4 regions of the Arthrobacter sp. MMS24-T111 genome follow, and region 4 is predicted to be linked to each of the others. Evidence: riboswitches for the same ligand, from Rfam matches in the RefSeq annotation. Region 4 holds a riboswitch; each other region holds the start of a gene.
What was found. A riboswitch is a leader RNA that binds a small molecule or an ion and turns the genes downstream of it on or off. The one in region 4 is predicted to bind S-adenosylmethionine.

Region 1 (5,410 bases), 960 kb from region 4:
AGGTTGTTGGAGATGTCGATGATCCGCAGGCCGTCCAACAGGGCGAAGGCGGCCTCCTTGCCGGAGCGCCCGCCCGAGGGCGCCAGCTCAAGGGTGAGGACCGTGCCGCCGGCGCTCATCTGCTTCGCCGCCAGCTCATACTGCGGGTGCGATTTCAGCAGCGGGTACTTCACCCAGCTCACGGCAGGCTGCTCCTCGAGCCACTCGGCGAGCCGCAGGGCGGTGGTCGAGGAGTGCCGGACGCGCAGGCTCATGGTTTCCAGGCCCTTGGTTAGGACCCAGGCGTTGAACGCCGAAAGCGCCGGACCGGTGTGGCGCATCAGCTGCTTGACCGGGCCGTCGATGAACTCCTTGGTGCCAAGGATGGCGCCGCCCAGGACCCGGCCCTGCCCGTCGATGTGCTTGGTGCCGGAGTACACGATGACGTCCGCGCCGAGGTCCCCGCAGCGCTGCAGCAGGGGAGTGGCGAAGACGTTGTCCGCAACTACCTTGGCGCCGGCGGCATGGGCCAGTTCGCTCACCGCCGCGATGTCCACGATTTCCTGCATCGGGTTGGACGGGGATTCGAAGAAGACGGCGGTGGTGGGCTTGGACAGGGCCTCGCGCCACTGGTCCAGGTCCGGGCCGTCGACGAAGACCGTTTCCACGCCCCACCGCGGCAGGATCTCGTTCAGGATCACGAAGCACGACCCGAACAGTGACCGGGCGGCCACCACCCGGTCACCGGCGGCGAGCAGCGCGCCCAAAGCGGTGAACACCGCGGACATGCCCGACGCCGTCGCGAAGCAGGCCTCGGTGCCTTCCAACAGCCTGAGCCGTTCCTGGAAGGTGGCCACGGACGGGTTGCCGTAGCGCGAGTACACGAAGCGCTCGTCCTCGCCGGTGAAGGCGCGTTCGGCCGCGGCCGCGGATTCGTAGACGAACCCGGAATTCAGGAAGATGGCCTCTGAGGTTTCCTGGAAGTTGGTGCGGTCCAGCCCGCCGCGGACAGCCTGGGTGTCGGGGTTCCAGCCGGGGGCGTCTTGATTGAAGGTCACTTAGTTCTTTCCGAGGTTGGTGGGCAGGCCGCGGTTCTTCCAGCCGTTGACGGTCCGTTCGCCGTAGCGGTCAGGTTCCCCCTCGAAGCCCTCCAGGACGTTGTAGGAAGTGAAGCCGGCCTGGGTGGCCGCCACGGCCGCGGCGATGGATCGCTGGCCCGAGCGGCACAGGAACACCAGCTCCGCGCCGGGGTCCTCGGGCGCCTGCTCCTTGAGGTCCTTCACGAAATCGGGGTTGGGGATGCCGCCGGGGAAGGTCCACTGGATGAAGAGCGGATCGTTGTCCGTTGCCTTGGTGTCCGGAATGCCGATGTGGGCCCATTCGCCCTCGGTGCGGACGTCCACCAGGATGGCGCCCTGCTCCAGCTTGGCCCAGGCTTCCTGCGGCGTCAGGTCTCCCGCGTAGCTCATGCGTGGCCCTCGCCGTCGAACTCGCCTTCCAGGTCGTCAACGGCCGTGGCCACCGCGGCGTCTGCCGACGCGATGGCGGCCGGGAGGACAACGGCCTGGGCCACGATGACGCTGCTGCCGTTGAAAGTGGCCGCCGGGCTGCCGTGCAGGACATAACCGTCCGCAAGCGCAGCCGAGATCCGCTCACAGAAGGAGCGGTCGTCCGGGCCTGTAATCAGGCGGTAGGACAATTTTTCGTCAGGGGCGGGTGCGTCAGACACGACGGATCTCCTTCTTTCACGCTTGCAGCTCGAATCGGTCGATATGCCAAGTATTCACCTGAGGCACCCCGCCGCGAGAGGAGGGTTGCCGACCGGCCAGTCAGGGCTTGACACCGGTACTCATTACTCCCCAAAAACGTAACACCTGCGCCGCCAAGCCGCACGGCCGCCGTCGTCATGTTCCGTAATTGAGAGCCCGCGACCACCGCGTCACGGGAACCCGGCGGGGCCGCGGGACCGATAAAGTTTTCTACCGGGGCGCCGCCCTGCCGTCACAGTGGGAGTACCGGGGGGTCTTGCCAGCATGCGAGCAGCAATATCGCACCGCCAGGCCGGCCGTCGTCGTGCCCGTCATCGTTTCCTCGGGGCTTTCCTGGCCGCCGCCGTCGTCGTGCTTCTGGCGCTGCTGGCGCCCGCCGGTGCCGCGCAGGCGGCCTCCGCGGTACCGGACCAGGGCAAGCCCTGGCTGGGTGCCGTCCTTGAATGGGGTGAGGATACCGCCGCCGGATTCTCCGACCGGCTGGGGGCGAGCCCGGCAGTGTTTGGCCACGACATCGCTCTTCCGTTCCGCGACTCGGACCGGAACAACATTGAGGGCTTCCTGCAGCAGGCCGCGGCCAAGGGCGCCCACGCCATGCTCACCGTGAAGCCCACCGTGCCGCTGGACCAGATCGGCGCCTCCGAAGCGGAAGCCTTCGCCGGCAAGGTCCGCGACCTGACCTCCGGGTTCAAGGGCCGGCTGTTGGTCCGGTTTGCCCCGGACATGAACTCGAGTTGGGTGCCCTGGGGGCAGCAGCCGGGCGCCTACCGGGAAGCCTTCAAGGCGGTCGCGGCAGCGGTCAGGAAGGACGACGGCGGCCGGGCCGCCATGGTCTGGGCGCCGTACCTGGGCAAGGACTACCCCTTTGACCGGAACCGGAATGCCCCGCCGCCGGGAAGTGACGGCTTCGCCCTCCTCGACACCAATGGCGACGGCGCCTGGAACGGCTCCGATGCCGCCTACGCCCCCTACTATCCGGGGGACGACGCCGTGGACTGGGTGGGCCTGACCGCCTACCATGACGACACCGCCGGTGGGGCTGCCGTCAACACCGTGCCGCGTGCCGGTGAACTCCAGGAGATGCTGACCGGCTCGGGCGGCGAGGACTTCTACAATGCCTATGCGGAGGCCCGCAAGAAGCCATTCCTGCTCCAGACATCGGCGTTCTACAGCCCTGCTGCCGGCGGACCGCCGGAGGCGGATATCAAGCCGGCCTGGTGGGACCAGGTGGTGGGTACCGCCACCTCGCCGGCTTTCGCCAGGACGGCAGCGGTGGTGTGGGACGAGCGCACCAGCACCAGGGATACCGGCGTGGCCAGCATCGACTGGCTGCTCACCGGAAATCCCGCCATCGCCAAAGCCGCGCTGGACCGGCTGAAGTCCTCCGCCGTGGTCACCGGGCCGGTCACCGACGTGGTTGCGGACGGATCGTATGTCCGGGCCAACACGCTGTCCGGGGCAGCGGTCTGGACCGTTGCCGTGGCGATGGCCATCCTCCTGGCGGCGCTGTGGCAGATTCCACGCCGGGTCAACGCCGCCACCGCGTGGAGCTACCAGGACCCGGGAAACAGGGACTCGCGCGTGGATTTGCTGCGCGGGATGGCCATTGTCTTCGTGGTGGTCAACCACCTGGGCCTGGTCTCGCTGTTCCAGCTGCTCACCCAGGAGGCCGTGGGCTTCGTTTCCGGTGCCGAACTCTTTGTGCTGTTTTCCGGCCTGGTGGTGGGCATGGTCTACGGGCCGAAGGCCAGGGAAGACTTCGGCAAGGTTGTGGACCTCACCTCCCGCCGGGCGGGGAAGCTCTATGTGACCGCCCTGTCGGTGCTGATTGGCGTCTTCCTCATTGCGCAGCTTCCGTTCTTCCACACCGAGGCACTGACCACGTTCGTGGACCAGGGGACGGGCGGGGCCGGGCATAACGGTGCCGGCCGGACGTACGACCTCTACGCCGGGATGTCATCGCTGTTCCAGTTCCCGGTGCCGCCCCAGGTCCTGCCGGCCATCCTGCTGCTGCAGTTCGGGCCCTGGCAGTTCAACGTCATGGGGCTGTACGTGGTTCTTCTCCTGGTCAGCCCCCTGATCCTGGCGCTGCTGAACCGCGGAAAGGCCGTGTGGGTCCTGGTGGCGTCGCTGGCGGTGTACGCCGTCGGCGCCGGAACCAGGTTCCGGATCCTGCCGTCCCAGTTCGAGGACTCGTTTCCGCTGCTGGTGTGGCAGGTGCTGTTCGTGCTGGGGCTGGTGGTGGGATACCACCGGCGGAGCATTATCGCGTGGTTGTCGGCCCATGCCTGGGTGGTGGCAGCCTGTACGGTGGCCGCATTCGCCTTGGCTTTCCTCTCCTGGGGAAACCCCTACTTGGCCAACAACTACGACGTCCGGCTGGCGCTGATGCCGGACGCCACCTACCGGGCCATGTATGACGCCCTCTTTGGCCGGACGTACCTGGCCCCGGGCCGCCTGCTCAATGTCGTCTTCCTGGTGGTGGCGGCGTATGCGTTCCTCAGCGCCTACTGGAAGCCGGTTGAGCGGGCCCTGGGCTGGTTCCTGATCCCGCTCGGCCGCGCAACCCTCTATGTCTTCATCATGCATGTGGTGCTGATCGCCGTCGTGGCCAATATCCCCGCGCTCCAGCAGGAGAGTATCTTCCTCAACACCGTGGCGTACGCCGTGGTGCTGGCCCTGCTGTGGGTGATGGTCCGCACCAGGTTCCTGTTCCGGATCATTCCCACTTAGGCCGCATCCCCACCGGGCCCCTATGGCCCGGGCATGAAAAATGCTGCGGCACGGTGGGTGCCACAGCATTTACGTCATGGCCAGGCAGGGACTGGGAATCCCCCGCGGCTTCTTGTGTCCTAGACCAGCTCGGGATACGAGGACACGATGTAGTCGGCGGCAGCCGGCCCTTTCATGCGCAGGCCCTTGCGGCTGCCCGGCAACCGGGTCTTCATGGCCGACCAGAATGTCGTTTCCGTACCCGGCTGGTGCTGGTTGATGAAGCACCAGCTCATGTACAGGCCGTAGAAGCGGTCGCGTTCCAGGGTGGACTCGGAGGTCTGGTCGAAGTAGGTGGCGTCTTGGAGAAAGAGATCAAACTGGGAATGTGCCATGATGGCGTCCCTTCGCTATGTGCGTGGCGCCGCCGTTCGGCTACAGCAGCGAACCTCGATGCCCTGCACTGTTGGCAATCGGGTCCATAGATTAATCCTGTGAAAGAAACCGGGATCATTAGCGCCGTCAACGCCTGTCTACACTGTAGACTTTACCCGTAGACTACATATGAGGCAACCCTCTCGAATGAACTCGGGTCAGTTGTCCGCAGCGAGGACAAATTCATGACTTCCCCCAAACCATCCGGTACCGGCAAGGCCAAGGCCAGGCTCAGCCGGGACGTCGTGCTGGCAAAAGCGCTGGAAATGGTGGATGCGGAAGGCCTCGAAGCATTGACCATGCGCCGCCTGGGCCAGGAGCTCGGCAGGGACCCGATGAGCCTTTACCGCTACGCGGAAAATCGGGCTGCCTTGCTCGACGGGGTTTCGGAACTGGTGCTCGACCAGCTCACCATCCAGCAGGATGATCCGGACTGGAAGGCGCAGTTGCGGGCGATCGCCCATAACCTGCGGGCCCTGGCACTCAAGCATCCCAACGTGGTGCCCCTCCTGGTG
Region 2 (5,410 bases), 990 kb from region 4:
AAGGGCCGCCGCCCCAACACTTCCACGCGGGCGTCAAGCTCGATGTCCTGCGAGGCAAGGTAGCGGAGCAGCTCAGGGTTGTCGTCGCTGATCCGGGTGATCCTGCCGGTATGGCCTTCGTCCAGTTCGGCGAGGAGGTGGGCGCGCGGCATCAGCACTTGGCCGTCCGCCGTGGGAATGGGATCGCCGTGCGGATCCCGGCTGGGGTCCCCGAGCTTGGCGGCGACGCGCTCTATGAACGTGTCCGACACTGCATGCTCCAGCTGTTCGGCTTCATCGTGCACTTCATCCCAGCTGTAGCCCAGGCGTTCCACGAGATAGGTTTCGATCAGCCGGTGGCGGCGCACCATGGCCAGCGCAAGCCGCAGTCCCGCGTCGGTCAGGGTCACGGCACTGTACGGTTTGTGGTCCACCAGGCCCTGGTCCTTGAGCTTGCGGACCATCTCCGATACTGACGAATTCGCCACCCCGAGCCGCTGGGCCAGTTGGGTGGACGTGATGGGCTTGTCCTGCCATTCAGTGAATGAATAGATGACCTTGACGTAGTCCTCGATGGAGGAGGATGGCGCGCTGGTCTTCACAGGCTCAAGCCTACCGGGTTCCCTGCCGCGGCCGGGTCCGCGGGGCCTGCGGCGCCGCCTGGCAAAACCATCCCGCTACGCCTTCACGGCGCGCCACGCCAGGGTGAGGTAGGGAAGATCGAGTTCCTGGTCGGGCGCGTAGGCCAGGTGGTCGTGGAGGTACCAGTCCAGGTTCGCCAGGACTTTGGCCCGGGTTGCCTCGCTCGCGCGCAGGTAATAGCTCCTGGACTTGGTGAGTTCCATCAGGTCCGTGGTGGTTACCTTGTCCTGCCAGTGCGTGACATTGCCCTCAAGCCCGGTAAATTCGCGCCCCACCACCGGCTTGTGGCCCGGGCGGTACACATCGCCGGCGTGCATGATCCTGGAAAGCCTGTGCACCCAGGGTACCGAGGTATCCAGCTGGTTCCAGATGAGTCCGAGCGTTCCGTGCGGGCGCAGGACGCGGGCGAGTTCGGTGCTCGCGGGCAGCGCGTCGCACCAGTGCCAGGCCTGGGCCACGGTGACGACGTCGAAGGAGGCTTCGGCCAGTCCGGTCGCCTCCGCGGTTCCCGCCATGGCCGTGGCAGCAGGGCAGTGCGCCGCGAGTTGGGCGAGCATGTCGGTGGAAGGATCGACGGCGGTTACCTCCAGGCCAAGCTCCAGCAGCAGGGCCGTGAACTTCCCGGTACCGGCCCCTACGTCGAGTGCGTCGCGGGCCTGCGCCGGGACCAGCCACCGGGCTGATTCCACGGGGTAGCCCGGCCTGACGCGCTGGTAGTGCCGTCCGCCGTCCCGGAAACTGCCGCCAAGTTCCCGCCGGCGCCCGTGATCAAGCTTGGGGCCACACCGAACCACGCGTGGACTCCTTCAATTCCGACTGTTGATGCCCCTCGAATTTACCGCACCGCCTCGAAAATGTGCTGGGGGACCATGGGCGGGAAGTGCCCACTAGTCGTCGATACAGGGGGCCGCGCCGGCCGTGCCCGGGGTGTTGGGTGCCCAGTGCGGGTAGGTGCGGGAATCGTTGGCCGGCACCCAGCGGCCTGCGTCAACCACGTAGTCCCAACCCAGACCGCTGCTGCGCAGTGTGCGGATGCCGGCAAGGAGGCGTTCGGCATCCTCCAGCCGGGATCCGACGCCGAAGCTCGCCCGGAGTGATCCGTTGGGCAGGCCCAGGCGCTTCAGCAGCGGGTGGGCGCAGAAGCGTCCGTCGCGCAGGCCCACGCCGTGCTCCGCCGAGAGATAGGCGGCCACCAGCCCGGCGTCGTAGCCTGCAACCGAGAAATTGACCACGCCGATGGTGTCCGTTTCCGGATTGGTGTCCTTGAAGATCTGGTGGACGGTGACGCCGTCGATGCCCTGGAGGCCCTCCACCAGGAAGGAGCGGATGGCGGATTCGTGGGCGTGCCACCGGGCCTGGTCCAGCCCGGCGATCACCTGGGTGGCACGGGCCAGGGTGGCTGCGCCTAGCACGTTGGGTGAGCCGCCCTCGTGGCGGGCCGGGCCGGTGGCCCAGCTGACGCCGTCGAGCCTTGCTTCCTTGACGGCACCGCCCCCGGCCAGGTGGGGGACACCGGCGTCCAGCCAGTCCGCACGTCCTACCAGGACGCCTGCGCCGAAGGGTGCGTAGAGCTTGTGTCCGGAGAAGGCGAGATAGTCGACGTCGTCCGCGCTGATGTCCACCCGGCGGTGGGGCGCAAGCTGGGCGGCATCCACCACGATCCGTGCGCCGTACTGGTGCGCCAGTGTAGCCAAGGCCCGGATGGGGAGGATCTCGCCGGTGACGTTGGAGGCGCCGGTGACGGCCAGCAGGCTGACCCCGCCCTGCTCCAGTTCAGCGCGGACTGCCTCCAGTGTGCCGCTGATGGTGTCCGCGGCGACGATGCTGCGGTGCGGGACGCCCTGCCAGGGCAGGAGGTTGGCGTGGTGTTCGATGTCCAGGTACAAGACGTCCCCGGCGGGGCGGCCGCCGGCCAGCGGCAGGCAGCCGGCCAGCAGGTTCAGGGAGTCGGTGGTGTTGCGGGTGAAGATGACCGAATCGTCGGGGCGCCCTCCCACGAAGTCACGGACAATGTTGCGTGCGTTTTCGTACACGGACGTGCTGATCTGGGATGCGTACCCGGCGCCCCGGTGGACACTGGCGTAATACGGGAGGATCTCGTTCAGGTACGCGGACACCACTGACAGAGCCGGGGCGGAGGCGCCGTAGTCGAGGTTTGCGTAGCGAACGTGGCCGCCGGAGATCAGCGGCGCCTGGATCTCTGCGCCGGTGACCGCGGCGAGGGGACGGCCGGCGATGGCCTGGCGCGGATCCGGCGCGGCGGCGTTGGCGGTGGCGGACTGGGGGGAGACGGTGGCAGTTGTCACAGAGACCTCACTTGGATACAGGACTCCGGCATAGTGGAATCCGCGCTTGCCGTATCCGCTCCGGACCGGCCTGGTCGTCACCCGGGGCACCCCACCGCGAATGGAGGGTTGCCGGCCAGCAAACCGGGGTTTTGCGCTGGCACTCGTGACCTGGATAAAAGCGTAGAACATGGAATGGGCAGGACTAAAGCCGCAGCAATTGTTAAGGCTTTTGTTACGTCCTGCCGAAGAAACGGCCGCGGACGCCCCGCAAAGGAGGCGTCCGGCGTCGTATTATTCGATTATCTTGCCGCTAGGGCGACTGCTGGAGCAGGTCGTCGAGGTCCGGGTTCAGCCGGTGCAGTACCTCTGAATGCAGGATCGAGTTCGTTGCCAGGGCATTGCCGCCGAACGGGCCGTCCTCGCCTTCGAGGGACGTGAAGCGGCCGCCGGCCTCCACCACGATCGGCACCAGGGCGGCCATGTCGTACAAATTCAGTTCGGGTTCGCAGGCGATGTCCACCGAGCCCTCGGCCACCATGCAGTAGGACCAGAAGTCCCCGTACGCCCGGGTCCGCCACACGTCCTCCGTCAGGCCCAGGAAGTCGTCAAGGTTTCCGCGTTCCTTCCAGCCACCCAGGCTGGAATAGGAGAGGGAGGCGTCGGCCAGGTTGGACACGTTGGAGACCCGAAGCCGGGTGGCGGCGGCCAGGGACCTGCCCATGTACGCCCCCATGCCTTTGGCAGCCCACCAGCGCTTGCCCAGTGCCGGTGCGCTGACGACGCCCACCACCGGTTCGCCCTCGTCCACCAGGGCGATCAGCGTGGCCCAGACCGGGACGCCACGGACGAAGTTCTTGGTCCCGTCGATGGGATCGATGATCCAGCGCCGTGAGCCGTGGCCGGTGCTGCCGAATTCCTCACCCAGGACGGCATCGCGGGGCCGGGAGCGGGAGAGCTGGCCACGGATGGCCTCCTCGGCCGCCTTGTCGGCGTCGGTGACCGGCGTCAGGTCCGGCTTGGTCTCGACGTGGAGGTCCAGGGCCTTGAACCGGCTCATCGTCTGGTCGTCCACGGAGTCGGCCAGGACGTGGGCCAGGCGCAGGTCATCGTTGTAACTCGAAGCGGGTTGGATCATGGTTCCAAACTACCGTCTGCGGGCGTTTCTGCCGGGAGAACGCGTCAGTTGACGCTGCCAAGCTCCTTCGTTTCCTGTGCTTCCATCCTTGGATCGGCACCGAGCAGCCGCCGCAGGGACGCCAGGCGGGCGGCGCCGGTGGGGCCGGCGTGTCCGCCATCCACCCACTCGTCCAGCCCGCAGTTGACCGCCGTTGCCGTGTGCTTGCAGCCGCGTTCGCAGTTTTCGATGCCGGGGGAGAGATCCGGGAACGAGCGCAGGATCCTGTCCGGATCCACATGCGCCAGGCCAAAGGACCGGATCCCCGGGGTGTCGATGATCCAGCTGCCGGGCGGCGCGTCCGCCAGCCGAAGTGCCAGCGCGGACGACGACGTGTGCCGGCCGCGCCCGGTGACGGCGTTGACGCCGCCGGTGGCGCGCTCGGCACCCGTCAGTGCGTTCACCATAGTGGATTTGCCCACCCCGGAATGCCCCAGCATCACGGTGACGGTACCGTCGAGGTGCGCGCGGAGGGCGGCCACCGCGGCGCTGTCCAGCCGGGCCGAGAGGCCGTCGTCGGACCGCGCGTCGATCCCGGAGGCCTGTGCGTCGGCGGTCTTGCTGATGATGACCGGGAAGTCCAGGTGCGTGTAATTGGAGAGGAGCTCGGCGGGGTCCTTGACGTCGGCCTTGGTCACCAGCAGGATCGGCGCAATCCCGGCATCGTAGGCCGCCACCAGGGCGCGGTCGATGAAGCCGGTGCGTGGCTCGGGGTTGGCAGCCGCCACGACGATGACCAGCTGGTCCGCGTTGGCCACCACGGCTCGCTCCACGGGGTCGGTATCGTCGGCGCTGCGGCGAAGGAGCGTGCGGCGGTCCTGGATTTTCACCAGGCGTGCCAGTGTGTCCGGGGCTCCGGAGACATCCCCCACCAGGGAGACGAAGTCGCCGGCCACCACGGGATTGCGGCGAAGCTCGCGGGCCCGCGCGGCAATGACCACGCGCTCATTGTCCGAGTCCTCACCCACCACTGCGGTGTACCGGCCACGGTCCACCGTGATGATCCGGCCGGTCACAGCGTCATCGTGGCTGGGGCGGTCTTTGGTGCGGGGTCTGGAGCCTTTCTTGCTCGGGCGGATCCTGACGTCCGATTCGTCCCAGGAATCAGTGCTCCGCGCCACTGCCGCGCCCTTCCGGTCCGGCAGCGGACGTGCCCTCCTGGGCCAGCATGCCTGCCCACAGCTGTGGGAAGTCGGGCATGGTCTTGGCTGTGGTGGCAATATCCTCCACCTGGACGCCCGGTACTGCCAGTCCCAGGATTGCCCCGGCCGTGGCCATCCGGTGGTCTGCGTAGCTGTGCACGACGCCGGCGTGCAGCCGGGCGGGG
Region 3 (5,410 bases), 2.2 Mb from region 4:
GTCCCGCGATTCGCGGATATCGGCGAGCATCCGCGCCAGTTGGGGCAGCACGATGGTCGCAGCGTTCGTTCCGACCACTGTCACCGTTTGCTGGTCCAGGGCCTCGATGATCTCGCCGGCAAGACGTTCACCCATCCTGGGTGCGAGCTTCTTGAGCCGGTTCCCGATCCTGCGCCGGCCGGCATGGCGGAGGGCTTCGGGGGTCGGCCAGGTCCGCAGCAGATCCAACACGGCAGGGTGGTCCAGGCGCGGGCCGAGGACACGCTCCAGTGCCGGATGGATCTGGGTCAGGAGGCCTCGGATCCGGTTCGATGTCGCGGTGGCCTGTTTGGCCAGGTCGTCGTCGAAGCCGCAGAGCATGGTCAGTTCGGCGAGTTGTTCGTCGGCGATCTGGATGGATCGCAGTGTGTGGGGCATGGTCCGGGCCGCTGCGGCGATGATGAACGCGTCCCTTGCGTCGGTTTTCGCTTCGCCGGGGTGCAGGTCCGCGATCCGGCGCATCGCCAGCCCGGGAAGGTATCCGACGGTGACACCGGCGGCCTGGGCGACCGCGACCGGCAACGCACCGATCGTCGCGGGCTGGTCAACCACGAGCAGGATCCTGCCGTGGTTGTCCAGCGACGCCAGTATTTCGCGCAGCCTGAGCTCGTCGTTGGGTAAAGCCTTGTCGAAGAGCTTCTTCCCGGCCCGGTCCACGGCAACGGCGTGGTGCTCGCCCTTGCCGACGTCCAAGCCGATGAAGACATCAATGCTTTCGTGGTTTCCGATCACCTGTACCTCCCAGTCGCAGCAGCTGATACCTGTGCTGGGCTGTCCTCGGTGTCAGAGCCCGGCATCCACGTTACGCACGACGATCCCAAACTGTCCTGCCTCTATTAGCGGTCTCTCCGGCACCTACCGGACCCCGGTGACAACACCCCCCGGATCATTGACGACTGGGGGCGGCAATCATGCCGGGGCCGGCAGGCCAGCACACCCTCATCCTGCAACAGGAACGGGCTACGAAAAAGGTAACGGGGCGACCGGATAACGACGTCCGGCTTCCAAGGTATCCGGGGCGGCACGGCTGGCAGCCAAACCTCGGGCGATCCTTCGCATTATTTGTGGAACCTTGGAAAACCTCCGCATGGGACTGCTCCCGCGCCCGGATCCGTCCCCCGCCCGTCAGCTGCCACCCTCGCGGGCCGCGCGGCGCGCACGCCGCGGCAAGACCATGTTCGTCACAATGCTGTCCCGGCCGGAGCGATCTTCCTACACTGGGCGCAGGTCATGAGTGCCAGCGCCAAGCCCCGGCTCGCTGGCCGGCAACCCTCCATCCGCGGTGGGGTGCCCCGGGTGAGGACCAGGCTGTCCGGCAATTGCCGGAAGCAAGCGCGGCCCGTGGTGCTCCCAGCATGCCGGGCCCATGTCATAGGAGACTGAGATGTCCAACGGATGGTCCTTCGAAACCCGCCAGATCCATGCCGGCCAGGAGCCTGACAGCGCCACCGGAGCCCGGGCCCTGCCCATCTACCAGACCACGTCCTTCGTGTTCCCGAGCGCCGAGAGCGCAGCCAACCGTTTTGCCCTGGCTGAACTGGCGCCGATCTACACCCGCATCGGCAACCCCACCCAGGACGCGGTGGAGCAGCGGATCGCCAGCCTCGAAGGTGGCCTGGCGGCTTTGCTGCTGAGCTCGGGGCAGGCTGCGGAGACCTTCGCCGTCCTGAATATCGCCGAGGCCGGGGACCACATCGTGGCCAGCCCCAGCCTGTACGGCGGAACGTACAACCTGTTCGCCCACACCTTGAAGAAGTTCGGCATCGCGGTCACCTTCGTGGAAGATCCGGACAACCTGGAACAGTGGCGCAACGCGGTGCGGCCCAACACCAAACTGTTCTTTGGCGAGGTGGTCTCCAACCCGCGCCAGGACGTCCTGGACATCGAAGGCATCTCCCAGGTTGCCCACGACGCCGGCGTTCCCCTGATCGTGGACAACACCCTGTCCACGCCCTACCTGATCCGGCCGCTGGAGTGGGGTGCGGACATCGTGATCCACTCCGCCACCAAATACCTGGGCGGCCATGGCTCGGCCATTGCCGGCGTCATCGTCGACTCCGGCAAGTTCGATTTCGGCAAGGACCCCGGCCGGTTCCCCGGTTTCAACACCCCGGATCCCACCTACAACGGGCTGGTCTACGCCCGGGATCTTGGCGAGGGCGGCGCACTGGGCGCCAACCTTTCCTACATCCTCAAAGCCCGTGTCCAGTTGTTGCGCGACCTCGGCTCGGCGGTTTCGCCCTTCAACGCCTTCCTGATTTCGCAGGGCCTGGAAACGCTGAGCCTGCGGGTGGAACGGCACGTTTCCAACGCCACGGAGGTGGCGCGCTGGCTGGAGGGAAGGGCCGACGTCGAATCGGTCGCCTACGCGGGGCTGCCGTCCAGCCCCTGGTACGAACGGGGCCGCAAGTACGGGCCCAAGGGGACCGGCGCCGTCGTCGCCTTCAACCTGGCAGGGGGTGCGGAGGCGGGCAAGCGCTTCGTCGACGCCCTGGAACTGCACTCCCACGTGGCCAACATCGGTGACGTCCGCTCGCTTGTCATCCACCCGGCGTCGACCACCCACAGCCAGCTCTCGCCCGAGCAGCAGGTGGTGGCCGGGGTCAATCCGGGGCTGGTCCGCTTGTCGGTGGGCCTGGAGCACATCGACGACATCCTGGCCGACCTGGAGGCCGGTTTCCGCGCGGCCAAGGGCGGCGCCGACGCCTGACCGCCGGCACGCTGGAGCGCTGCCGGCCGGCAGCGCCGGAAAGTCACAACCAGTCACACTCTTGGCCTGGACCGGGGGGTGTTTCGTACACTCGAACCAGGTCATGAGTGCCAGTGACAGCCCCGGCTTGCTGGCCGGCAACCCTCCTTCCGCGGTGGGGTGCCCCGGGTGAAGACCTGGCCTGCCGGTCAAATGACGGCAGGCAAGCGCGTAGAAGAGGTCTTGCCATGACGGTTACCGTCGCCCGTACCACCATTCCCGAACACGGAGTTGTCCGCTACGCCTCCATTGGAGGACTCGAGCTCGAAGGCGGCGGCTACCTGCCGGATGTGACCTTGGCGTACGAGACCTGGGGCACGCTGAACGCGGACGGCAGCAACGCCATCCTGATCGAGCATGCCCTGACGGGCAGCACCCACGTGACCCGGGGCGACACCGACGAAGAGGGCTGGTGGGAACAGCTGGCCGGTCCCGGGGCTCCCGTTGATACGGACCGGTTCTTCGTGGTGTCCATCAACATCGTGGGCGGTTGTTACGGATCCACGGGCCCGTCCTCGGCCGCTCCCAACGGAGCACCCTGGGGCTCCCGCTTCCCCTTGGTCACCCTGCGGGACAGCACGGTGGCCGAGGCCCGGCTGGCGGACCAGCTGGGCATCGGGAGCTGGTACGCCGTCCTTGGCGGCTCCATGGGCGGTGCCCGCGCCCTGGAATGGGCGGTGACCTACCCCGACCGGGTGCAGCGCTGCGCCGTCATCTCGGTCGGCGCTGCCAGCACGGCTGAACAGATCGCCTTCGCCCAGGCCCAGACACTGGCCATCCGCCAGGATCCGAACTTCAACGGCGGCGACTACTACGGCGGCCCGTGTCCGGAAGACGGACTGGCACTTGCACGGCGGATTGCCCACATCACCTACCGGTCCGCCGCGGAACTGGAAGGACGCTTCGGCCGGGAACCCCAGGCCCCCGAGTCGCCGCTGCACGGCGGACTGCTGGCAAACCGCGGACGGTACCAGGTGGAAAGCTACCTGGACCACCAGGGCAGGAAGCTCGTCCGCCGGTTCGACGCCAACAGCTACATCGCCCTCACCGAGGCATTGATGAGCCACGATATCTGCCGTGGCCGCGGGCCGCTGGCCGAGACCCTGGCATCCGCCACCGCCCGGTTCTTCGTTGCCGCCGTGGACTCCGACCGGCTCTACTTCCCGTCCCAGTCCCGCGAATTGGCCCAGGCCCTGCCCGGTGATGTTGACGTGCACATAATCACGGCACCGATAGGCCATGACGGCTTCCTGACCGAGATCGGACAGCTGGGGCACCAGCTCCGGACGACGTTCCTGGTCTAACCGCGCCCGCCGTATCCCGGCCGCGGGCCGCTGACCCACAGCGGCGCTTCCGGTGCACGCTGCCGTGGACGCCGCGGCGCCGCAGTGCATCAGGCCCGGAGCAGAAGTACGGCATGATCGTGTCATGAAAGCCGCCGTCCTGTATTCGACCGTTCCCACCGCCGGACAGGCATCGGGAAACCCCACCTACGCTGACGCGAAGCCATTGGTCGTTCAGGAGCTGGACCAAGCACAGCCGCGTGCCGGTGAGCTTGGGATCGACATCACCTATTCGAGCCTGTGCCATTCGGACCTGTCCGTGGTGGACGGCTCCAGGGTCCGGCCGCTTCCGATGGCATTGGGCCACGAAGCGGTGGGACGGGTGGTGTCCGTGGGCGACGGGGTGGCCGATGTGTCCGTGGGAGACCACGTGGTCCTCGTTTTCGTGCCCAGTTGCGGCCACTGCCGTGCCTGCCGGGCCGGGAGGCCCGCGCTTTGCCACCGCGCAGCGGAGGTCAACGGCTCCGGTGACCTGCTGCACGGGCCGGCCTTGCTGCGCACGCCGGCGGGGGAGCGCATCAACCACCATTTGGGCGTCTCGGCGTTCGCGGATTACGCCGTGGTGGCGCGGGAATCGGCAGTGGTGATTGACGACGACGTCCCGGACACCGTCGCGGCGATGTTTGGTTGCGCTGTGCTCACCGGAATGGGAGCCGTGCTCAACACGGCGTCCGTCCGTCCGGGTCAGTCCGTGGCAGTCTTCGGCCTCGGCGCAGTAGGCTTGTCGGCCGTCATGGCGGCCCGCCTCGCCGGGGCCGCCGCAGTGATTGCCATCGACCCCAATCCGGGCAAGCACCCCTTGGCCCTGGACGCCGGTGCCACGGCGGTGGGAACGCCTGCGGATGCGCCCCGCCTTGTTGCCGAGGCTGCCGGTGACGGGGTGGATGTTGCCGTCGAAGCAGTCGGCTCGGCCGGCGTGATCGCAACTTGCCTTGATCTGGTGACGCGGGGTGGCGCGGTGGTCTCGGTGGGATTGCCCCATCCGTCAGCTGAACTGGCCGTTCCCGCACTGCAGTTCGCAGGAGCCGGCAAACGGCTCCTCGGCTCCTACATGGGTGACGCGGTTCCCCGCCGAGACATCCCGGCGTACCTTGGCTACTGGCGGGAAGGCAGGCTTCCGGTGGAACTGCTGCACACCGATACCCGGCCGCTGGCCGAGATCAATGAAGGCCTGGATGCGCTGGCGTCCGGGCAAGTGGTCAGGCGGCTCTTCCTGGCTTGAGGCGTTGCTCCGGGCTTGAGGCGTGGCCGCCGCAGGCAGTCAGCCGTTCATGATGTC
Region 4 (5,410 bases):
CTATCCGCGGCGTGGAGCCGATGGGGCAACGCAGGTCCCCGCCCAAGCCGCTGCTTCCCTGCCACGGGACATCGCATTCGTCCACGGACACAACGTAGGTGTCCGTACCGGCGATCTCACCGTCGGCGGTGACCTGCAGGGTGGACTCGCTGCTGGGCTGGTCCAGCGAAATGCCTATTTGCCAACTGAACGATTCCCCCGCTGACAGCCCCGGCAGTGTCAGTGGATAGACCGACGAGGAAAGCGACAGGAAGCCGGCCGCCCCCGTCTCCGGTACCGGAATCAGCTGCTCGTCCGCCACGGCTGCGCCAGGCGCAGCGCCCACCAGCAAAACCGCGACAACCCCCGCGGCCCGTACGACGTCCCTGGTGCTGGGTCCCGCCATGTCATCTACGACCTTACTGTTGTGGTTTAGCCCCGGTGGCGCAGATCTCTGCCTGGACCGCGGCCCGGCGCCGCGGCCAGTAGGCCCACGTGACCAGTGCTGCCACCGCCAGGGTTGCCGCGCCCAGGAACTCCGGCCCCCGGGAGGCCATGATCCAGGTTCCCAACCCGGGAACCGTGAAGAGCACCTTCTGCGCCGTGGCCACCTCGTAGGGCAACGGATCATCCGAAGTGTTGGCGTCGCCGCGGAGCCTTAGCGACGCTGTGGCCCCCTCCACACTGGGCGGGTCAACTGCCACCACGCGGTGGGTCACCAGAGCGGTCGCCGCTTCCCGGCGGACCGACACGACGTCGCCCGGGACGAGATCCTTGGCGGTGACCTGCACGGTCAGGGACAGCGCACCGACTGGATAGAGCGGCTCCATCGATCCCGTACGGAAGACGACGAAGGACGCCTTGAAGAAGAAGCCCAGGACCAGGACCAGGATGCACGCCAGCCCCAACAGGGCAACGACGGTGAGCAAAGCTTCGCGGAATCCCCTGGCCACACGGAGGGCAGCCGGCCGGGCCCGGGGTTCGGACGCCAATCCCGGCAACCGGAACCCGGGCTTGCGCCGGGACGCTGTCTGCCTCATCGGAGGGGTTATGGCAGGCCCACTGTGCTTGAGAACTTCCAGAGCGGGACGGTCTTCTGCCCCTGCAGGGATGACGGGGCATCCGTGGGGAGGGTCAGCGCGAAGCAGATGTCCACTGCGGAACCGGCGGTGACGTTGTCGCCCTTGGGCAGGCTGATATTGGTCGCTGCCCCGGGGATGGAGATGGCGCTAAGGAGTGAACCCGCAGGAATGATATTTGCATTCTGCACGGACCCGAATCCTGCAGCGTTGCATGAAGACTTCGGCACGCCCTGCTTGGCTTCGTACCTCAGGGCCGAGTAGAGCTGGGACGAGTTGGTGACGGCGTCAATGGGAGTGGATTGCGCGGTTTCAGTCAAGCTGGCTACCAGGGCTTCGGATCCGGCCACCGCCCGCAGCTGCATCGGTGCGTAAACGGTGCTGCCCGGCACCAGGTTGTCCGCATTGACGCTGAACGTCAAAGCGCCGCCGTTCCGGTCCGGCTGGTCACTCCATGCTGCTGTTCCACCGGTGCCTGTCCACGTGTTTTGCTGCATCTGGTACACCTTGGTCCCCGGGCCACCGCCGTTGTCGCTCTGGCCGAAGACCCACTCGTTGTCCGTCCACGCCGCGAGAGTGAAGGCCGCGCCGATCCCCAAGACAAGGCCGCCGGCAAGAATAGCGCGGACTCTATTAGCCTTTTGCGAGCGCGGCTTAGCGCTGGCTGATCCAACCATAATTTCCCCCAAATTAGAATTAAACCCCGAACGGTAAGACCGGGACACGGGTATGGGGGATTATCGGTATTTCCCCCAAAAGACCGATGTTTCTAGATCACCATCACTTACTAATTAAAGTCAAGTCGGTGTATTAAATGTTATCAAGTACCGCTTTCTCTCGGCGGAATCGTGCGGACGAGCTCCGACTGACGCTGCCGCGCCACAATATGAAACCGATTTGCCCCGCCGCCACGCTGTCGCTTTAGGTAAGAGAGGACCATCCGGAGCGGCCGAGAGACCTGGCTCAATGACGCCGCAGCAACCACGGTCCGGCAGGAAAGCTGCCGCCCGAAGGTGCTACTGCCAGGACCGATGGAAAGGAAGATTCCAGCATGCCGCTCAACACCGACCACATTCGCTCCACCCACGCCGGGTCCTTGCCCCGCACCGACGAACTCATCGCGGCCAACACCACAAAGGAATCCGACGGGATCACCCCGGCGTTCCTGGAGCTCCTGGAAGACTCCGTTGTGGGCGTGGTCCAGCGCCAGAAGGACTTGGGCATCGATATCCCCAACGACGGCGAGTACGGGCACACGATGTCCAACTCCGTTGACTACGGAGCCTGGTGGAACTACTCCTTTGCCCGGCTCGGCGGCCTGGAGCCGACCACCGTGGACCGGTGGGCGGAAGCCGCAGTCCGGCGGTCCTCCCCCGGAAACGTTGTCCTGACGTCCTTCCCCGACCGGAGGGACCGGCAGGCGTTCAACGAGGCGTACAGCGATCCTTCCTCCGGGATCCTGGCGCACCGAAAGAGCGTGTCCCAGCCCAAGATCGCCGGGCCCCTGACATATACCGGCCATGACCTGGTGGCCTCGGACATCAGGAACCTGAAGACCGGGCTCGCCGCGGCCGGCCTCAGCGAAGGATTCGTGGCGTCCCTGTCCCCCGGTTCCTGCGCCCGCGTTGCCAATGAGTACTACAAGAGCGATGAGGAACTCGTCTACGCCTGCGCCGACGCGATGCGCGAGGAATACAAGGCCATCATCGACGCCGGCCTGACGGTCCAGCTCGACGATCCGTCCCTGGCCGAGAGCTGGGACCAGATCAACCCGGAGCCGTCGCTGGAGGACTACCTGAAGTTCATCCAGCTGCGCGTCGAGGCCACCAACTGGGCCTTGCGGGACCTTCCGCAGGAACAGATCCGGCTGCACGTTTGCTGGGGCTCCTGGCATGGTCCGCACACTACGGACATCCCCTTCGCCGACATTATCGGCTCAGTGCTGCAGGTCAACGCCGGCGCCTACTCCTTCGAGGCGGCCAACGTCCGCCACGAGCACGAATGGCGGGTCTGGGAGGACACCGCCCTTCCTGAAGGCAAAGTCATCATCCCCGGCGTCGTCTCCCACGCCACCAATGTGGTGGAACACCCGGACCTGGTGGCGGACCGGATTGTCCGCTTCGCCAAGCTGGTGGGACGCGAGAACGTCATCGCCTCCACCGACTGCGGCCTGGGCGGCCGGGTGCATCCGCAAATCGCATTCGCCAAGCTGGAGGCTCTTGGCGAGGGCGCCCGCCGCGCCACCAAGCGCCTCTGGTAGTTATCCGCCCCTTCCGGGAATGACCGCCGGTCCACTGCGCCATGAATGAGGTGCGCTGGACCGGCGTTTCGTTTCTCCGGGCTTGGTAAACTGGCAAAGGTCGACCCGGAATCGGCCCACCCCAACTAACCACCGTTGATGAGCTGCGCCACCGTGCGCCCATTTTCGGCGGTGGACGCAACATCAATCCCCGCAGGAGAACCAGCCCTTCATGACCGCACTGGCCCCCGAAACATTCCACGAACAGCTCATGAGCCGCCGCTACGAGCCCAGCGTTGCCGCTGTCAACGAGCTGTGCGATTCCCTGCAGGACGCCAAGCCCGGAACCGTGGTGCCCTATGTGGACCCCATGCACGATGTTGAGGAATGCCGCATCATCAGCCTGTACTCCAACATTGGCGAGATGGACCAGTCCGGTTTCATCACTGCCGGTGACCAGGACGCCGCGACCCGCATGCTGGGCATCCAGTGGAAGCTTGGCCTGCGCCCGGAATTCGTGATGCCCTGGAACGTCCACCCGTGGCACGTCCCGGGCGAGGCCAACGGTAAATTCACCCCGGACCAGGTGCAGGCGGGCCTGAAGCCGCTGCTGAAGTTCCTTGCCCTCGTCCCCCGCGCCTCCGTGATCGTGGCGCACGGCACCGAGGCAAACCGCCTGGCCAACCTGCTGCTGAAGACCGAAGTACCGCTGCTGTGGCGCCGCGGCCTCAAGACCTACAAGGTCCGCTCCCTGAGTGGCCGCGCCTTCGCCGGTTCACCGGCCCGCCAGGAGGAGTTCCTCGCGGACATGCATACGGCCTACGCCGATGCCATGGCACGCACCGGCATCGCCAACCAGGCCTAGGGTTTCGCCAGGCTCAACCATCGACGACGGCAGGTCACCTTCGCTGGGAAGGTAACCTGCCGTCGTCGTAATTATTCGAATCTAGCCCTCGATGGCTGCCTTCGCCGCGGGATCGGAGTCGTTCAGGAACTTCTCGATCCGCTCCGGCTCGTCAGCTTCCCCGATGGCCGACGAAGCCCTGCCCAGCGAGTAGAGCGCACGGAGGAACCCGCGGTTCGGCTCGTGCTCCCACGGGATGGGCCCGACGCCGCGCCAGCCGTTGCGGCGCAGCGCATCCAGTCCGCGGTGGTAGCCCACCCGGGCGTACGCGTAGGAGTCGATGGTGCGGCCCTCGGTCCACGCTTCCTCGGCCAGGATCGCCCACAACAGTGAGGACGTGGGGTGCTTTTCCACCAGGTCCAGGGCCTCGTGCCCGGCTTCCAGCTGCGCGTTGACCTCGGTTTCCGCAGGCAGGAGCGTGGGCTCGGGCCCCATCAGGTTCCTGCGGAACTCATCCGACATCTAGAACGTCTTTCCGGCCGAACCGAGCTGCTTGGTGGCTTCCACCACGCGGGCCGCCAGGCCGGCTTCGGCGGAAGCGCCCCAGACGCGGGGGTCGTAGGTCTTCTTGTTGCCCACTTCGCCGTCGACCTTCAGGACGCCGTCGTAGTTCTTGAACATGTGGTCCGCCACCGGGCGGGTGTAGGCGTACTGGGTGTCGGTGTCGATGTTCATCTTGATCACGCCGTAGGAGACGGCGTCGGCGATTTCCTGGTCCGAGGATCCCGAGCCGCCGTGGAACACGAGGTCGAACGGGTTGTCCTTGCCGATCTTCGCACCCACCTGGGCCTGGATGTCCTTGAGGATCTCCGGGCGCAGCTTGACGCCGCCGGGCTTGTACACGCCGTGGACGTTGCCGAAGGTCAGTGCGGTGATGTAGCGGCCGTTTTCGCCGGCGCCCAGGGCGTCGATGGTGGCCAGGGCGTCCTCGACCGTGGTGTAGAGCTTGTCGTTGATGGCGTTTTCGACGCCGTCTTCCTCGCCGCCGACCGTGCCGATCTCCACCTCGAGGATCATCTTTGCGGCAGCCGTGCGCTGGAGCAGGTCGCGGGCGATGCGCAAGTTCTCCTGCAGGGTTTCGGCAGAACCGTCCCACATGTGCGAGTTGAAGAGCGGGTTGCGGCCGGCCTTGACCTCGGCCTCGGAAGCCTCAAGCAGCGGCAGGACAAAGCCGTCCAGCTTGTCCTTGGGGCAGTGGTCCGTGTGCAG

Region 1: it holds a riboswitch for S-adenosylmethionine, as region 4 does, so the genes downstream of both, ACX5I6_RS03185 (DUF1737 domain-containing protein) here and ACX5I6_RS07780 (cobalamin-independent methionine synthase II family protein) in region 4, are expected to answer to the same signal.
Region 2: it holds a riboswitch for S-adenosylmethionine, as region 4 does, so the genes downstream of both, ACX5I6_RS12440 (aminotransferase class V-fold PLP-dependent enzyme) here and ACX5I6_RS07780 (cobalamin-independent methionine synthase II family protein) in region 4, are expected to answer to the same signal.
Region 3: it holds a riboswitch for S-adenosylmethionine, as region 4 does, so the genes downstream of both, metX (homoserine O-acetyltransferase MetX) here and ACX5I6_RS07780 (cobalamin-independent methionine synthase II family protein) in region 4, are expected to answer to the same signal.

Annotation. Positions count from the first base shown of each region.
Region 1 is NZ_JBTZRO010000001.1:696,667-702,076, reverse strand. It holds gene ACX5I6_RS03195 (O-succinylhomoserine sulfhydrylase) at 1-1,037, opposite strand, end outside; gene ACX5I6_RS03190 (rhodanese-like domain-containing protein) at 1,038-1,448, opposite strand; gene ACX5I6_RS03185 (DUF1737 domain-containing protein) at 1,445-1,708, opposite strand; SAM riboswitch class IV at 1,722-1,836, opposite strand; gene opgC (OpgC domain-containing protein) at 2,013-4,481, shown strand; gene ACX5I6_RS03175 (hypothetical protein) at 4,601-4,855, opposite strand; gene ACX5I6_RS03170 (TetR/AcrR family transcriptional regulator C-terminal domain-containing protein) at 5,081-5,410, shown strand, end outside.
Region 2 is NZ_JBTZRO010000001.1:2,650,393-2,655,802, forward strand. It holds gene ACX5I6_RS12430 (metal-dependent transcriptional regulator) at 1-581, opposite strand, end outside; gene ACX5I6_RS12435 (class I SAM-dependent methyltransferase) at 657-1,415, opposite strand; gene ACX5I6_RS12440 (aminotransferase class V-fold PLP-dependent enzyme) at 1,509-2,927, opposite strand; SAM riboswitch class IV at 2,965-3,078, opposite strand; gene hisN (histidinol-phosphatase) at 3,220-4,044, opposite strand; gene rsgA (ribosome small subunit-dependent GTPase A) at 4,089-5,204, opposite strand; gene aroA (3-phosphoshikimate 1-carboxyvinyltransferase) at 5,188-5,410, opposite strand, start outside.
Region 3 is NZ_JBTZRO010000001.1:3,872,979-3,878,388, reverse strand. It holds partial or broken gene ACX5I6_RS18210 (IS110 family RNA-guided transposase) at 1-836, opposite strand, end outside; SAM riboswitch class IV at 1,266-1,380, shown strand; gene ACX5I6_RS18205 (bifunctional o-acetylhomoserine/o-acetylserine sulfhydrylase) at 1,424-2,749, shown strand; SAM riboswitch class IV at 2,849-2,964, shown strand; gene metX (homoserine O-acetyltransferase MetX) at 2,977-4,092, shown strand; gene ACX5I6_RS18195 (zinc-dependent alcohol dehydrogenase family protein) at 4,217-5,353, shown strand; gene ACX5I6_RS18190 (hypothetical protein) at 5,393-5,410, opposite strand, start outside.
Region 4 is NZ_JBTZRO010000001.1:1,661,617-1,667,026, reverse strand. It holds gene ACX5I6_RS07795 (hypothetical protein) at 1-385, opposite strand, end outside; gene ACX5I6_RS07790 (signal peptidase I) at 399-1,019, opposite strand; gene ACX5I6_RS07785 (SipW-dependent-type signal peptide-containing protein) at 1,028-1,735, opposite strand; SAM riboswitch class I at 1,992-2,096, shown strand; gene ACX5I6_RS07780 (cobalamin-independent methionine synthase II family protein) at 2,110-3,318, shown strand; gene ACX5I6_RS07775 (uracil-DNA glycosylase family protein) at 3,530-4,162, shown strand; gene ACX5I6_RS07770 (DUF3151 domain-containing protein) at 4,244-4,663, opposite strand; gene fbaA (class II fructose-bisphosphate aldolase) at 4,664-5,410, opposite strand, start outside.